DNA from 3 places in the Mesorhizobium sp. 1B3 genome. Region 1 is predicted to be linked to each of the others. Evidence: riboswitches for the same ligand, from Rfam matches in the RefSeq annotation. Region 1 holds a riboswitch; each other region holds the start of a gene.
The links. A riboswitch is a leader RNA that binds a small molecule or an ion and turns the genes downstream of it on or off. The one in region 1 is predicted to bind glycine.

Region 2: it holds a riboswitch for glycine, as region 1 does, so the genes downstream of both, ACCO56_RS32975 (D-amino acid dehydrogenase) here and gcvT (glycine cleavage system aminomethyltransferase GcvT) in region 1, are expected to answer to the same signal.
Region 3: it holds a riboswitch for glycine, as region 1 does, so the genes downstream of both, ACCO56_RS07860 (D-amino acid dehydrogenase) here and gcvT (glycine cleavage system aminomethyltransferase GcvT) in region 1, are expected to answer to the same signal.

The regions. Positions count from the first base shown of each region.
Region 1 is NZ_JBJHDO010000004.1:71,493-73,755, reverse strand. Features, by position in the region: gene ACCO56_RS12385 (DUF1345 domain-containing protein) at 1-278, shown strand, start outside; gene fghA (S-formylglutathione hydrolase) at 292-1,128, shown strand; glycine riboswitch at 1,201-1,287, shown strand; gene gcvT (glycine cleavage system aminomethyltransferase GcvT) at 1,439-2,263, shown strand, end outside.
Region 2 is NZ_JBJHDO010000030.1:731-2,993, forward strand. Features, by position in the region: gene ACCO56_RS32975 (D-amino acid dehydrogenase) at 1-1,052, opposite strand, end outside; glycine riboswitch at 1,199-1,300, opposite strand; gene ACCO56_RS32980 (amidohydrolase family protein) at 1,359-2,263, opposite strand, start outside.
Region 3 is NZ_JBJHDO010000002.1:583,552-585,814, reverse strand. Features, by position in the region: gene ACCO56_RS07865 (helix-turn-helix domain-containing protein) at 175-765, opposite strand; glycine riboswitch at 854-941, shown strand; gene ACCO56_RS07860 (D-amino acid dehydrogenase) at 1,076-2,263, shown strand, end outside.

The DNA.
Region 1 (2,263 bases):
CGCACCGTTATTGGCGCCCCGACGAGACGGTCGAGGGCTTACAGGCGCATCTCCGCGAGCCCCATGGCGGGCTCGATTTTCCCGGCACGAAGGAGCCGGCCGGCTACGATTTCCTCTATTTCGCGTTCATCATCGGAATGACCGCGCAGACGTCGGACGTGGCCGTCACCACCACGACGATGCGCAAGTTGAACCTCCTCCACGCGGTCCTTTCGTTCTTCTTCAACACGGTGCTGGTGGCGGCAGCAGTCAACCTCGTCGTCTCGCTCGGCAGCTAACGCGGAAAGAACAATGAAGACAATCTCTCTCTCCAAATCCCACGACGGAATCCAGGGCGTTTACAGCCACGCGTCGGAAGCCTGCGGCGTCGACATGACCTTCGCTGTCTTCGCTCCGCCCCAGGCGGCTGAAGGCAGGCGTCCTGTCCTTTGGTATCTATCGGGTCTCACCTGCACCCATGCCAATGTGATGGACAAAGGCGAGTATCGCAGGATGGCTTCTGAACTCGGTCTCGTCATCATCTGTCCCGACACCAGCCCTCGTGGACCCGACGTGCCCGACGAGAAGGACAATTGGCAGTTCGGGCAAGGTGCCGGCTTCTACGTCGACGCGACCGAAGAGCCCTTCGCCCGAAACTATCGCATGTATTCCTACGTGGTCGATGAGTTGCCGGCCCTTGTCGCGACCAATTTCCCGGTAGACATGAGCCGCCAGGCGATATCAGGCCATTCCATGGGCGGGCACGGCGCTCTTACCATTGCCCTCAAGAATCCCGGTCGTTTCAAGAGCTGCTCCGCCTTCGCACCGATCGTCAACCCGATGGATGCCGGATGGTCGAGGCCCGCTCTCCAGAAATATCTCGGGCCGGACGAAAGCGGCTGGCGTCCCTACGACGCCTGCGCCCTCATCGAGGATGGCTACCGTTTCCCGGAATTCCTGGTCGACCAGGGTACGGCGGACGGTTTTCTCGATGAAGGGCTCCGGCCATGGCTGCTGGAAGCCGCCTGCCGCGACGCCGGCATACCGCTCACCCTGAACATGCGGGAGGGCTACGATCATTCATATTTCTTCATCTCGACCTTCATGGAAGATCACCTGAAATGGCACGCCGCACGGCTTGCGGCCTGAGGTTTCGTAAACAGACAGGTGACAAACCGATCGGCTTGGTCTAGCGTCCCGACTCGTCGAGGGCTTCGGCCCTGCCGGTCAGCGGGAGAGAGCAGCCTTGGCTGCCGCCGAAGGGGAAATCGCCCGAAATCTCTCAGGCAAAAGAACCGCTGACAGGTAAGACGACTCTGGAAAGTCGGGGTGAGAGCCCCGCGCCGAAGGTGTAAGCGCCGCCGACAGGGTTCCGGTTGCGCGAGTCTCTCAGGCTTCAGACAGAGGGGCACGAACAGGCCGCATTGTGTGGCCGACACGTGCTATTCTGGAGAAGCATTTGACCGGCGCCGATCTCAAGCATCTTCCCCTCGAAGACCTGCATGTCGCAGCCAATGCACGCTTCGGTGCGTTTGCGGGCTGGCATATGCCAATCACCTATGCGGCCGGCGTGCTCAAAGAGCATCTCCACACGCGTGAACATGCCGGGTTGTTCGACATCTCCCACATGAAGCTGTTCGAGCTATCGGGAAAGGACGCGGTGGCGCTGCTGAACCGGGCCTGCCCGCTCGACGCCGGCGCGCTCGCCGCTTCGCAATCGAAATACACGTTCCTGCTCAACGACAAGGCGGGGATCATCGACGACCTGATCGTCACCCGGCTGGCGGCCGACCGGTTCATGGTGGTTGCCAATGCCGGCAATGCGGCCACGGACGAAGCCCATCTGCGCGGCCTCAGTTCCGGTTTGTCGGTTCAGCTCAAGCCGCTCGACCGCGTTTTCCTTGCCATCCAGGGGCCTGAGGCAGAGGCTGTGCTTGCCCGAGCAGGCGTCGATACCGCCGGGCTGACCTTCATGACCGGCATCGAGCCCAAACCCGATTGGTTCATGAGCCGCTCGGGCTATACCGGCGAGGACGGTTTCGAGATCGGACTGCCCGAGCAGGATGCACGTGCGCTGGTGGCGAGGCTCCTCGAAGACGATCGACTCATGTGGATCGGGTTGGCGGCGCGCGACAGCCTGCGGCTCGAGGCGGGCCTCTGCCTGCACGGACAAGACATTACCGAGACCACCGATCCAGCAAGCGCCGGCCTCCTATGGGCGATCCCGAAGGACATCCGCGACAGGGGCACATTTGTCGGCTCGGAGGCGCTGCGCGGCATCCTG
Region 2 (2,263 bases), on a different contig from region 1:
GCAGGAAACAGCATCCTCGTCCAATCGACCAGCGGCCGTACGCGGTCGTGCCGTATATCGCGATTCATGCCGTTGAACTCCGCGGTTCCGGCCACCCGGAAACGCCCAGGCCCCAAGCGGCTCGTCACGATCTTGGCCCGGTCGTCGAGCAGGCTCACCCAGGGAGCAGCCTCCTGGCTTCGCTCGTCGTCGAGATGCACCGTGATCGAATAACCCTTCACCGGGTATACGTTGACGCGGTCACCGAGCATGGCTGCGAAATGGCGGCTGGCCGAACCGGCACAAACGACCACGGCGTCGACCTCGATCATACGGTCGCGTTTGGTGGTTTCTCCCGACAGCGAGCCCAGCGAATAGGCGATCTGGAATTGCCGCTTGCGTTCGACACGGTTGACGGTGGCATCGAAGAGAAAGCTGGCGCCGCGCTGCTCGCAGGCCCTGGCGAGACCGAAGGTGAATTTATGGATGTCGCCGGTCGAGTCCGACGGCGTGTAGAACCCTCCGAAAAATTCGCCATGCAAGGTGGGCTCGATCGACTTGACTTCGGCCGCAGTCACGGGCTGCCGGTCCAAGCCCCCTTCCATCAGCATGGAGTTGACCTTCAGGGCATGCTGGAAGCTCGGCTTATCCCAATAAATGTGGAGGATGCCGCGACGGACGTGATCGAAATCGATCTTCTCGCGTTCGGCGATGCCGAACAGGTGCTCGCGTGCCGCTATCGCCAAGCGGGTGGTCTCAACCGTGTTCTCGCGGTAGCTCATGATGTTGGAAACGAACTCGGCGAGCCAGGCATATTTGTGCCAGCTGGGTGCGGGATTCATCAGCAGCGGAGCATCACGCCTCATCATCCACTTGATGCCCTTGAGAAGGGTCGACCAATGGTTCCAGACCTCCGCATTGCTGGCGGAAAGCTGGCCGCCATTGGCGAAGGATGTTTCCATCCCCGCGTAACGCTGACGATCGATGACAGTCACCGAATACCCTCGCTCAAGCAGGGCATAGGCGGTGGTGACGCCGGTGATACCGGCGCCTATGACGGCAATATGGGGCATTGCATTCTCCGCGACCAAAGTTGGGTGCGGACCGGAGTCCGCGGTTGATCCCCAATCTGTCGCTGTACCTGAGAGCTTAACCGCGACGGCTCGGCCGGCGTGGCTTTCCCCTTCGGTGGGCACTCGCGGTGCCACTCTCCAGATCGTTCAGCTGCATGGTCATCTTTGCCTGAGAGTTTCCTGGGGGGTTGCTCCGTCGGCGTCGGCTGTCGTTATCTACGACAGCCGATCTCTCCCATGCAGCCATTCGAACGCATTCACATGGCTGTCTGTACGCTCCACTCCGATGACCGGCAGTGCAAGCAGTCAGTTTCCTTCGTCGTAAAGCGTTGTCGTGGTTTCGACGCCCTCCTCATGCAAGCCGGCCCGCCTGACGGCGGCGGCTGCGAGTTCGCGTGCCTTGCTGCGAATCCCAACCTCGTCGACACCCTGGACCTTGCCATCGGCATAAAGCAGCTTGCCGTCGACCCAAGTCTGGGTGATCGAGGCCGTCGACGCCGAGAAGACCAAGGCCTGCAGCGGATCATAGAAGGGCGTCCACTCGACATGATCGAGATCGAAGAGGATGAAATCCGCCTTTTTGCCGATTTCCAGCGAGCCGATCTCGTCGTCCCACATGAGGGCCCGCGCGCCCTCGATCGTCGCGGCGCGAAGGGCTTGCCTGGCGGTGAAGATGTCGGGCTGCATGCGGGCATCCTTGAACATGCCGGCCACGACGAGCATCTGGCGCATCAGGTTCATGTTGCCGGCCGCCGAGACGCCGTCGGTGCCGAGTCCCACCTTCACACCGGCCTTCACCATCTCGGGATACTTCCCGATAGCGGTCGCGCCCTTTCCGAGCTTGAAGGAAGAGCACGGGCAGAAGGCAACGCTGGCGTCACGTTCGGCAAGCAGGCGTACTTCTTCGTCCGTCACGGCCGCGCCATGCGCGATGACAAGATTTTTGCCGACCCCGCCGGCACGATCGATCCTTGTGATCGGCCAACAGCCATACTTGCTTTCGCAGACCTTGGCTTCCTCGATGGACGTTGCAAGGTGATAGGTCGTGCCGACGCCGAGACGTTCGGCGAGCTTCACCGCGCCGACATGCAGTTCGAGCGAGCAAGGCTCCTTGCCTTCGATATTGACCCAGCAGCGCGCACGGCCATCGAGCGCTCCGTTGTAGCGGACAACGCAATCTTCCAGAACTTTCAGCGCAGTCTGCGCGTCGG
Region 3 (2,263 bases), on a different contig from region 1:
TGCCTCGTCAAGCTCAAACAATCCGCCAGAACGTCGGGCTTGTTATGGAATACAAAGGGAGGATGGCCCTTCGTGTTAGCCCAGACTCTCAAGCTTAAATCTTGTCGACAAATCTGGACGGATCGCGCCAGTACCGTTCCTGGTGAAGATCAAATACTGTCAATCGGCCCCCGATCACTTGTACAGTACTACCAGAAAACCGCGGGCGCGTTTGTCGGATACGTTGGTGATGCGATGGGGAACGTCTGCAGGATACCGCGCCGTCTCGCCTTCCTTCAGCGGTATGACGTTCGCTCCGGAAGCGACCTCAAATCCTTCGGTCAGGGCGGTCAAATGTTCAAACGTGCCTGCTGAATGCGGCTCGCTGTCCAGGCTACCCAAAGGATCGATCTCTACGTCATACCATTCAGTGCGCCCAGCCAACCGCGGAGTGCTGAGGATCCTCAATCGGCATCTTCCGTCAGCACTGCGGATCTCAGGCGTATGCGGCCGCGACGTGACTTCAATTTGGCCTACACTGGCTGCGGCGCTCCCACTGCCCACCAACGCTCCGAAGTCGATCTGGAGAGCTTGCGTCAGACTCCAGACGACCGCGAAGGTGGGATTTGCTTCGCCACGTTCGATCTGGGAGAGCATGGATTTCGAGACGCCGGCTTGCGCCGCCAACTGCTCGAGCGTCAACCGGCGGAGCTTACGTTCCTTCTGGATTGCCGGTCCGATCTTCGGAGCTCGCTGTGCCATGTTCGCCTTCTTCCAGACGGTCACTTGGGGGAAGGTCCCTTCTTTTCCAGCTTACGGGAATTTTCCATCTTTTCAAACTTTCCCATTGCCTGCCCGCATTTTACGCATCATAGTCCGCGGTGCGGGAGAGAGGCGAATAACGCCTCGCCGAAGGAGCAACCGCCCCGGAAACTCTCAGGCAAACGGACCGCAAGCGCGTCAAGAAGCTCTGGAAAGCGAAGCCAACAGGCTTCCGCCGACGGTGTAAGTGGGATCTGCCAATAAGGGCGCTCCACGAAGCTCTCAGGCCAATGACAGAGGGGGCTGGGGGGCCCGCGTGAGCGGGTGATTTCTCATGCCTTCAATCGGAGATCGTGTTGCCGTCATCGGGGGCGGCGTCACGGGCGTCACCACTGCATATAAGCTCGCCAAGGCAGGTTATCGCGTCAGCCTGTTCGACAAGCATCCCTATCCGGCGATGGAGACGAGCTTCGCCAATGGAGGACAACTGTCGGCATCCAACGCAGAAGTATGGAATAGCTGGTCCACCATAGGCAAGGGGCTCCGATGGATGTTAACGCCAGGAGCGCCGCTCCTTGTCAACCCCTACCCCTCCTGGCACAAGCTCAGTTGGATGGCCGAGTTTATCGCGGCTATACCGACCTACGAGCGCAGCACCGAGGCTACGGCTCGTCTAGCCATCGCCGCACGCGGTGTTTTGCAGGCGATGGCCGCCGAGGAGAACATCGCCTTCGACTGCGAGACACGCGGCATCCTCCACGTTTACCAGACGCGGGCAGAGTTCGAGCACGCCGCGCGAGTGACCGAGATCCTGCGTCGAGCAGGACTAGGGCGGCGCGAGGTCTCACCCGCCGAGATTCGCGACATAGAGCCGGCCCTTAAAGGCGACTTCTACGGGGGCTTTTTCACCGAGAGTGACTTTACCGGCGACATTCATAAGTTCACCAATGGCCTGGCCGCCTCATGCTGGCGTCTTGGCGTGGAGAACAGACTGGGGTGCGAGATCGAGTGGATTTATGCGGATAAAGGCGACATCAGAATCCGCTTCCGACATCTTGCTGACACCGAGGAGTTCGAGCCGCTCGAGCAGGCGTCATTCGACAAGGTTGTCGTTTGCGCCGGTGTCTGCTCGCGACGCCTTGCACGGGAATTGGGAGACCGGATCAACGTCTATCCGGTTAAGGGCTATTCCATCACTGTTCAACTGACCGAGCGCATCGATCAGGAGGCCGCGCCTTGGGTCAGCCTGCTCGATGATGACGCAAAGATCGTCACCAGCCGTCTCGGCGTCGATCGCTTCCGGGTCGCCGGCACGGCCGAGTTCAACGGTTTCAATCGTGACATTCGCAGTGCTCGCATCGAACCGCTGGTCGCATGGTGCCGCAGTCATTTCCCAGACATGAGTACCCGTCAGTACATGTCCTGGTCGGGGCTTCGCCCCATGATGCCGGACATGATGCCTCGCGTGATCGCCGGCAGGCGTCCCGGTGTCTTTTACAACACCGGTCATGGTCACCTCGGA